DNA from 3 places in the Micromonospora sp. NPDC049900 genome. Region 1 is predicted to be linked to each of the others. Evidence: riboswitches for the same ligand, from Rfam matches in the RefSeq annotation. Region 1 holds a riboswitch; each other region holds the start of a gene.
What was found. A riboswitch is a leader RNA that binds a small molecule or an ion and turns the genes downstream of it on or off. The one in region 1 is predicted to bind cyclic di-AMP.
Positions count from the first base shown of each region.

Region 1 (3,202 bases):
GCCGCGGTCGCCGCCGAGCAGCACCCCTTCGCGGTGATCGTGGGCTGCTCCGACTCCCGGCTCGCTGCGGAGATCATCTTCGACCGTGGGCTGGGTGATCTCTTCGTGGTCCGGACCGCCGGACACACCATCGGCCCCGAGGTGCTGGGCAGCGTCGAGTACGCGGTGAGCGTGCTGCGTACGCCGCTGGTGGTGGTGCTCGGGCACGACTCGTGCGGTGCCGTCCAGGCGGCCCGGGCTGCGGCGGCCACCGGCACCGCGCCGTCGGGGCACCTGCGTGCCGTGGTGGACGCGGTGGTGCCCAGCCTGCGCCGGGCCGAGCAGGCGGGGATCGACGACCTGGACGCGATCGTCGACATCCACATCGCGCAGACCGTCGAGGCGATGCTGGAGTCGTCCGAGGCGCTGGCCGCCGAGGTGGCCGCGGGCGGGTGCGCGGTGGTGGGCATGTCGTACCGGCTGGCCGCCGGTGAGGTGCGGACCGTCGCGGCGGAGCCCGCCGAGATGGCGGGTGTGGTCACGCCCGTGGGCTGACCCGCCGGGCCACGCACCGACACGTACGACGAGGGCCGCTCCGCCGGACGGCGGAGCGGCCCTCGCGGGTCACCGGGACGCTGCTCAGAGCAGCGACACGTGCACGTGGTCCGTGTGGTTGGACGGGCCGCTGTAGGACCGCCACCGGTTCTCGGTCGGGAACCAGATCTGCCGGTTCCAGATCACGTAGTAGATGCCGAGCCGGTCGGCGTTGCGGACCAGGAAGGCCGCCAGGTTGTTGCCGTAGATCCGGGTGTCGTTGTTGTGCCAGGGGCTGAACCCGCTGTTCTGCAACGACCAGTCACACGCCCGGCCCTTGGGGTGCTCGAACTTGTCACCGGGCCGCCAGCAGCCGACGAAGCGGTTGAAGCCGGCGCGCTTGACCTCCTTGTACATGTGCAGCGTGCGCGGCGTGATGCAGCCCGACGTGGTTGGGTCGTTCTGGCTGCACGACTCCGGCTTCCAGCTCCCGTCCGAGGCACGGTTCGGCGCCACCCGGGCGACCGGCGAGGTCGCGGCCACCAGGCCGCCGGTCAGGCTCTCGCCACCGACCAGGCGGAGCGACTTCTCCGCCTCGGTCTTCTTGCGCGCCATGTCGTTGGTCAGCTTCTGCTGTTCGCGCACCTCGGCGTCGGACGCGAGCTTGGCCCGGTCGGCGCGCTCCCGGACCGTGTTGACCTCGCCCAACTTCTTGTCGTTGAACAGGTTCAACTCGTCGAGGGCGGAGGCCCGGTCCATGAACGAGTCCGGAGCGTTGCTCTGCAACAACATCGCTATCGCGCCCACCCGGCCGGTCCGGTACGACTGCGTCGCGATCTCGGCGACCTGTGGCCTGAGCGCTTCCAGGTCGGCCTCTGCGCGGCGCAGTTCGAGGTCGAGCTTGAGCTGTCGCTTCTTGGACTTGTCCAGTTGGTTCTTGGCCTTGGAGAAGTCGCGGTTCGCCGACTCGATCAGGTCGTTGAGCATCGGCGGGTCGTCGTCGTGCTCGGCCGGAGCGGGTGGGTTCGGCGCGGCCATGGCCGGCAGGGGGCCGGCGAACACGGCGAACGCGGCGAACACGGCCACCACGGGTGTCATCCAGCGGCGTAGGGGTGCCGTCACTTCTTTCCCTTCCATCGACCGCCGACCGGGTTAGCTGACGGGTTCGGAACGGAAGTGGCCCCTACCGCTGACGCGGATTCACCCCACCTACCTGGGTCCCCGGCTCGCCTCGCGGCGATTGGGCGGTGGCACCGCAGGCGCCGGTGCGCGCCTTCGGCGGTGACCGGCAGTGAGGTTACCCGACGGTCGATGTCGGTCTCTACGCCCCGAACCCGGCCAGATGCGTCATTTCGTAATCGCGATGAGTGACCAACGACACGGGCACGAACCGTGTCGGCAGGGGCGGTCACGCTGCGGGGTGTCACCATGTGGTGTCCGTGCTCCTGTCCGGGTCGGGCCACCGCGATCCGGTGGCGGGGGGTGTGTCACGCACACGCGCGGTGCTCAGCGCGTGCAGGGCCTCGGTCCGGTCGATGCCGGGCCGGGGAGTCGGGGGAGTGGGACCGTCGCCGTCCGGCCCGTCGTCGGGGCCGCCGGGTTCCGGCGTGTCCCGCCGCCCGGCGGTGACCACCAGCGCGGCCAGTGCGGTCGTCAGCGGTACGGCGGCGACCAGCCCCAGCGTGGCCACCACGCTGCGGACGATCTCCTGGGTGAGGAACTCGCTGGTGATGATCTGGCCGAGCGCGCGGCTGTCGGCGGTGAGCAGGAGCAGCAGCGGCAGCGACGCGCCCGCGTACGCCAGCACGATGGTGTTCACCACCGAGGCGATGTGGGCCCGGCCGACCCGGGTCGCCGACCGGTACAGCTCCCGGCGGGTGAAACCCGGATTGGCGTGCCGCAGCTCGGTCACCGCGGCGGCCTGGGTCACCGTGACGTCGTCGAGCACGCCGAGCGAGCCGATGATGATGCCGGCGAGCAGCAGGCCGTGCAGGTCGACGTCGCCCCGGAACATGGACAGCGTGGTGGCGTCCTCGCTGCCGAAGCCGGTCAGGTGGGTGGCCCGGGTGGCAGCCAGCCCGAGCAGGCCGGTGAGCACCAGGCTGCCGAGGGTGCCGAGGACGGCCACCGAGGTCTGTGCCGAGATGCCGTGCGTCAGGTACAGCACCACGAACATGATCAGTGCCGCGCCGACGATGGCCACCACCAGCGGCGGCTGACCGGCGCTGATGCCGGGCAGCACGAAGGTGATCAGGATGGCGAAACTGGCCGCCAGGCCGCCCAGCGCGGCCAGGCCGCGTAGCCGTCCGAAGGCCACGATGGCGGCGGCGAACAGCACCGCGAGCCAGATCAGCGGCTTGCCCCGCTGGTGCTCGGCGATGTTGTAGGAGCTGATCGAGGGGTCCTCGGGATCGATCAGGGAGACCAGGATGATCGCGTCGCCGACGCTGACCGAGGGCGCTCCCGGCCCGTCCGGCAGCGGCGTCTGCACGTCCTGACCTTCGTCCGGGCCGCTGTCGACCCGGACGGTCACCGTGCCGCACTGCCGCCCGGCCGTGGTCGGGGTGCCCTCGGGCACGACCGGGTTCGGTGGGCAGGGCTCGTTCACCACCCGGGTGACCGTGCCGTGATAGCGGGGCAGGTCGTCGGCGGCCTCGGGTCGGGGTGGGTCCGAGGGCCAGAGCACGAG
Region 1 covers NZ_JBITKM010000003.1:359,034-362,235, forward strand. Annotated here, with positions in the region: gene ACIBMZ_RS09990 (carbonic anhydrase) at 1-534, shown strand, start outside; gene ACIBMZ_RS09995 (coiled-coil domain-containing protein) at 619-1,635, opposite strand; cyclic di-AMP (ydaO/yuaA leader) riboswitch at 1,639-1,770, opposite strand; gene ACIBMZ_RS10000 (YibE/F family protein) at 1,937-3,202, opposite strand, start outside.

Region 2 (3,202 bases), on a different contig from region 1:
TCGGCGAGGGCGGTGAACGAGTACTCCGGCAGCGGCGACGCGCCGCCGTGACCGGCCAGGTCCGGGGCGGACCAACGGCCCGGCCACCGTTGTTCCAGCAGCGGCGCCCAGGGCAGCCACACGTCGCCGGTGGCACCCATCCCGTGCAGCAGCACCAGCACCGCCCGGCCGCCCGACTCCTCGCTCATGCGCGAAGTCTGCCACCCCGGACCCGGATGTAAGGAAGGGTCCCCTGCTATGCACCAGGCGATAGCAGGGGACCCTTCCTTACATCTCAGGAGGAGTAGCCGCGGGTCGCGGCCCAGTGGGCGAGGTCGATGGTGGTCATCCAGTACGAGTAGTACGAGGCGTCGGCCGAGTCGGCGATCTTGACCAGGCGACCGTCGTCCTCGTAGCCCACCACGGCGACGTAGTGGCCACCGGGGAAGGAGTGCCAGCCGCCGTCGGTGTCGGTGGCACTGCCGGCCACGTTCACCACGACACCGCGCCCGTCGGTGATCGCCTCCACCACGTCGGCCTGGAGCTGGTCCATCTGGGCCGGGGTGGCCGAACCGCCCCGCAGCATCGTGGTCGAGTACGGCTCGCCCTTGACGGTGGCGTTGAGCACCCGGGTGGTGTCCAGGGCCGAGTTGGTGCCGGCGTACGTGGTGCCGAGCTGCGCGGCCAGGGTGTCCTGGTCACGGTCGACACCGGCGGCGCTGAGCGCGTTGCGTACCGCGGCCGGACCGCAGTAGTAGCCGGTGGTCTGGGCCTGGAAGTCGTAGTCCAGGACCTTCCGGGCCGGCGGCTTCGGTGCGGCCTTCGCACTGCTGGCCACCGGCGAGGGGGCCGCCGAGGTGGTCTTCGGCGAGGGCGACGGCGACGGGGCGGCGCTGCTCGGGGCCGCGCTGCTGGGCGAGGTCGACGGGGTCGACTCCACCCGGGTGTCGGCGCGGGAGACCGCGGTGTCGCCACGCAACTCGGCGACGGCGGTCGTGGTGTGCGCGGTGGCCGGGGCGTCGGAGGTGTCGACGAGTACGGCACCGGCAGCGGTGGCCAGCGCCAGCGCGGCCGCCGAGGCGGCGACGACCTGGTAGGGGCGTTCGGTGGCCAGCCGACGTAGCTGGCGCGTGACGGTCTGCTTCACGGAGTCCTCCACGGGGGCTCAGGGAGGCACGGCGAACCGCTCCGGCGGTCAGCTCGACAGGACCTGTCGAGGACCACCCGAGTACGGGGACGACCGTGCGAGGGGCTGCGCCCGGGCTAGCGGGCGGGGGCGGTGGCCGCAGTCAGCTCGTGGCCGACGGCCCGGCGAGCGCGGGCACCGCGGTGCCGTGGAGGAACAAGGGGGGTACGACGAGGGGCTGCACGAGTGGAAAGCTCCTTCCGACACCGCCGACCGGGTTAGCTGACGGGTTCGGGCGGGAAGACGGCCCTACCGTGAGCCGAGGCTCGCGGATTCACCCCAGTGGTGCGGTGGGTCCCCGGTTCGTGAGACCACGATTAGGCGGGTCGATGCGGCGTCGCCTCCTGCGATCGGGTACCGCATCGGACGGGCCGACACTACTGGTCGGTCACTGCCCTGCCAACCCGCCCTGACCTGCGTAAACATGATCCAGATCGATAATTTTCGGGCGTTCGGTCATCGATGTCGCGCAACGGGACCGATGGCGATCGACGCAACGGGCGGTGACAAGGGGACCACCCGCAGACAATGTCTCCGGGCTTCGCGTCCCGTCTCGGTCGGATCCGGCTCCGGTGTCCGTTCCGGCGGAAGGTGTGACCGGGCTCACCCGATCCGGCCGGACTATCCGGCCGACGGTTCATCCCACGCGCGCCGGACGCCACCGCAGGACCGCCGCCGCCGGACGCGCGACGGTGGTGACGGCGGGCGCCGGGAGCGGATTCGGCCGCAGGCGCTGCGCGGCGGCGTACGCCTCGGCGGAGAGCACCCGGGCCGCTTCGCCGGCCAACTCGGCCTCCCGCCAGGCGGCCCGTTCCCGCTCGGCGGCGGCCCGGTACGCGGCCCGGTGGTTGTCCCGGACGACGCGGGCCAGGACGACCTCCTGGTCGACCTGGTGCAGTCGCGCGTCCCAGCCGGCCCGACGGGCCAGCACGTCGGTGAGCTGCCGCGCCGACAGGTCACCGCGCCAGTGCGCCTTCATCGCGGCGTGGTGCAGCCAGCGCTCCCGGGCGGCGTACTCACTGGCGGTGCGCGGGGTGCGGGGCGCGGGTAGCGCGGTGACCCCGGCGAGCCGCCGGGCCCGGCTCTCCGCCTCGTCGTAGGAGGCCCAGGACCGGTCGAGGGCGGTCTGAGCGGTGTGCCACGCCTCCCGACGCCGTGCCGCGTTCTGCGCGGCCCCGGCGGCGGCCACGGCCACCTCACCGGCGTAGCGGCGCAGGTCGGCCGCCTCGGCCTCGGCGGGGTCGTCGACCGGGCCGGTGTCGTCGCCGGTCGATTCGGGCCGGGCGACCATGGCGGTGAGCACGCCCAGCGCGAGCACGAGCAGCACCGACCAGATGGCGGCGGCCCGGGGCACCTCGATCAGGAACTGGTAGAGGACGGTCTTCTCCATGGCGGGACCTCGTGGGCTGTGGTGCGCTGACAGCGGGCCGCCGGACCCGGTCGCCGGTGGCGGGTGCCACGGGCCGGGCGGGGCGGTGGGGACGCATCGCGGGGGCAGTGGTCCCGGGAACACCGGGACGGGCTGCGGCGGAGTCGGTCGACGCGCCGCAGCGGGACGCGAGTGGTCAGGCGCCGGGTGGGGCGCGAGCACCGTGGGCGCCCGGTGGGACCACCGTCGGGGGCGGTGCCGCCGGACCCGCCACCGCCGTCACGGCGGGCCGGTACGCCTCCGGGCGGGCCTCGGACAGCAGCCCGGGCACGCCGGCCGGGTCGGCGTGGTCGACGGCCACAGTGGCGTCCGGCGTGATCACCTCGCCGGGCGACGTGGCGTGCCAGCCGGTGTGGGGCGCCTGCGCGAGGAGGGCGGCCGAGGCGAGCCCGTCGGCGGGGTGCCCGGCGGGGGCACCCGGAGCGGAGGTCGCCCAGGCGCCGAGGGTGAAGGCGGCGGCGACCGCGAACCCGGTCAGTAGCCGGGTCGCCCAGCGCGCCAGCCACCACAGGGGACGGGTGGGCGCGACGGGAGGCACGTCGTCAGGCTACCGCCAGCACCCTCCCACCGCATCGACCACGGGCGTGTCGGGTCGGCGACGCGCCGTC
Region 2 covers NZ_JBITKM010000002.1:192,805-196,006, forward strand. Annotated here, with positions in the region: gene ACIBMZ_RS05385 (alpha/beta fold hydrolase) at 1-188, opposite strand, end outside; gene ACIBMZ_RS05390 (C39 family peptidase) at 275-1,138, opposite strand; cyclic di-AMP (ydaO/yuaA leader) riboswitch at 1,358-1,499, opposite strand; gene ACIBMZ_RS05395 (hypothetical protein) at 1,803-2,555, opposite strand; gene ACIBMZ_RS05400 (hypothetical protein) at 2,731-3,132, opposite strand.
Region 2: another riboswitch for cyclic di-AMP. It lies ahead of ACIBMZ_RS05390 (C39 family peptidase); the one in region 1 lies ahead of ACIBMZ_RS09995 (coiled-coil domain-containing protein).

Region 3 (3,202 bases), on a different contig from region 1:
GACCACCACGTTCTCGGCCCCGTTGGCGTGCAGGTCGTACATCGCTCGGGTGAGCTGCTCCTCGTCGTCGTCGGTTGCGCGACCGTCGGCGATCAGCTCCTCGTGGCTGACCTTGACGAAGAAGACCCCGCTGTCCAGCACGGCGTTGAGGTGGTCGCCGCAGAGGTCCACCACCACCCGGCTGCCGTTGGCGCCGAGGTCGGCGGCGAAACGCCGGTACAGGTCGGCGGGGACCAGCGACGGGTCGTTCGGGCCGCTCAGGATGCTCACCGCCGCCCGCAGTCCCTCGCCGAGCGCCAGGTTGTAGAGCTCGTCCAGCTCGTGTCGGCTCAGCGGCTGCCCGGTCACGTCGACGATCTCCTGCCGGGTGCCCTCCCGACGGTCGTGCACGTACCCGCCGCTGCCGCCGGAGTCGCGCGCCACCACCTTGAGGTCGACGCCCTCGCTGACCAGCAACGGCTCCAGCACCTGTCCGATCTCGCCGCCGAGGGCGGTGCAGAGCACCACGTCGATGCCGTGCGACAGCACCATGCGGGCCTGCCAGACCCCCTGGCCGCCGGGGTGCAGGTGCAGTTCCGGCGTGTCGTTGGGCTGGTCGATCGTGACCGTGAGCAGGGGCGTCGGCGCGAAGACCATCACGTGCCCGGTCGGCGCGCTCACGACGCACCGTCGCACTGGGTCCACTGCGGTCCGCTCATAACCGTTCCTCCCGGTCGCCACGAAATGTCCGCTTCGATGTCGACGGTAACCAAGGTGGGCCGAGAGCGCGCGGCGACGGGCGGGGCGGTCCGGGACGGCCGGGGCGGCGTGCGGGAACGACGACGCCGGGTGGACCGTCCCTCACGAGGGCGGCCACCCGGCGTGCCGTGTGGATCAGTACACCGACAGGTGCACGTGGTTGGTGTGGTCGCTGGACGGGTCGCCACGCGCGCCGCTGTACGTGCGCCAGCCGCTGCTGGGCAGCCAGATCTGCTTGTACCAGATCACGTAGAGCACGGCGAGACGGTCGGCGTTGTTGACGTAGAACGCCGCCAGGTTGTTGCCGTACGTCCGGTCGCCGCCGGTGGCGACCCCGCCGAAGCCGTTCTTCTGCGCCGCGAAGTCGCAGGCCCGACCCTTCGGGTGCTCACCCGAGCCGCCCGCGCGGTAGCAGGAGACGTACCTGGTGAAGCCGGCCGCCTTGGTCTGGTTGAGCGCGTGCAGGGTGCGCGGGGTGATGCAGCCGTTGGCCGGGGTGGGGTCGTTGACGCTGCACGACTCGGCCGGCCAGGAGCCGTTGGCGTTGCGCGGCGCGGGCTTGGCCGTGGGGCTGCTGGAACCGCCGCTGCGTGCCGGGGTCCGGCTGGCCCGCTCCTGCGCCGCGGCCCGCTCGGCCCGCTCGGCGCGTTCCTCGGCCACGGTCAGCGAGCGCTCGGCCTGCTCCTTGCGCTTGGCCATCACGGCCACCTGCTTGCGCTGCTCCTGCACCTCGACGTCGAGGGCCTGCTTGGTCCTGCCGACCTCGTCGCGGGTGGCCCGCAGGTCCCGCAGCGCGCGTTCCTCGTTGGCCGCCACCGCGTCCAGTGCCGCCGCCCGGTCCATGAAGCCGGCCGGGGAGCCGCTGTTGAGCAGCGCCGTCGCCGCACCGAGTCGACCGCCGCGATACGCCTGCGCGGCGATCTCGGCGACCTTGGCGCTGCGTTCGGTGAGCTGGCCCTCGGTCGTGGTGAGCTGCTCGGCGAGCTTCTTCTGCCGGTCGACCGAGCGGTCCAGGGCGGTCTTGGCGTCGAGGTAGCCCTTGCTGGCCGCCTCCAACTGGGCGCGTAGCGCCGGTGTGCCGCCCTCGTCGCCGACGTCACCGGGGGCCGCGGAGGCAGCGCTGAACGGAGCGAGCGCGGCGCCCAGGGCGAGGGCGAGCCCCGCGGCGATCAGGGCCGCCGTACGGGCGGCCGGTCTCACGGTTGCCACTGCTGGCATGCACATGTCCTTCCGTCAGCCGCCGACCGGGTTAGCTGACGGGTTCGGGACGGAAGATCCCTACCGCTGGACGCGGATGCACCCCTGGAACATGGTTCCCCGGTTCGCCCTCGCGGGCGATTAGGCGGCGGTCACCGCCGGCACCGTCGAGTGCCGCCTGGCGGAGACCGGGTCCGAGCCTACCGGTGCTGGTGGGGACCGTGCAGCCGGTGTGACTCCTGGTGTTCCCCTGACCACGAGTAAACCAGACATAAGGTATTTTTGTTGTCTTTCGCGCTACTGGTCCCGCTACCACTCCACCGTCCCGCAGGCACCGGCACTCGTCGCGGGCTCGATCTGGAGCGTCGCGTGCGTGATGTCGAAGTCCTCGCGCAGCGCCGTCCGGGCCGCGCGGAGCACCGCGCCGACCTCGGCGCCCTCGGCCGTGGCCAGGTGGGCCGAGGCCACCTCCATCCCGGAGGTGAGCGTCCAGACGTGCAGGTCGTGGACGTCGGCCACGCCGGGCACCGCGGCCAGCCGGTCGTGCACGGCGGTGACCTGGAGGTGCTCCGGGGCGGCCTGCACCAGGATGCGGACCGCCGCCCGGCCCAGACGCCAGGTGCGCGGCAGGATGAACGCGCCGATCGCCACCGCCACCAGCGGGTCCGTCCACCACCATCCGGTCAGCGCGGTCAGCGCCGCCGCCGCGATCACGCCCAGCGAGCCGAGCAGGTCCGCCAGCACCTCCAGGTACGCCCCGCGCAGGTTGATGCTCTCCCGCGCCCCGGGACGCAGCAGCGCGAACGCGACCAGGTTGGCGAGCAGGCCGAGCGTGGCCACCACCAGCACCGGCCCGGTCCGCACCTGCGGCGGGTCGCCGAACCGGCGTACCGCCTCGACCAGCACGTAACCGGCGACGCCGACGAGCAGCACCGCGTTGGCCAACGCGGCGAGCACCTCCAACCGATAGAGGCCGAAGGTGCGTTGCGGATGGGCGTCCACGCGCCGGGCGGCGGTGAGAGCCGCGAGCGCCATCCCGATGCCGAGCACGTCGGTGAACATGTGCCCGGCGTCGGAGAGCAGGGCTAGCGAGCCGGTCCGCAGGGCGGTCACCGCCTCCACCACCATCAGCGTGGTGAGCAGCACGAACGCCGCCCACAGCCGGCCGGAGTGGCGGTGTGCGGCGTGCGACACCGCGGCGTGGTGGTGGTCGTGGCCCGCGCCCACGCAGACACCTTGCGCGCTGCGTCCGACCCGGGGCGGAGCT
Region 3 covers NZ_JBITKM010000004.1:416,555-419,756, reverse strand. Annotated here, with positions in the region: gene ACIBMZ_RS13545 (PfkB family carbohydrate kinase) at 1-636, opposite strand, end outside; gene ACIBMZ_RS13540 (coiled-coil domain-containing protein) at 874-1,956, opposite strand; cyclic di-AMP (ydaO/yuaA leader) riboswitch at 1,961-2,093, opposite strand; gene ACIBMZ_RS13535 (cation diffusion facilitator family transporter) at 2,245-3,162, opposite strand.
Region 3: another riboswitch for cyclic di-AMP. It lies ahead of ACIBMZ_RS13540 (coiled-coil domain-containing protein); the one in region 1 lies ahead of ACIBMZ_RS09995 (coiled-coil domain-containing protein).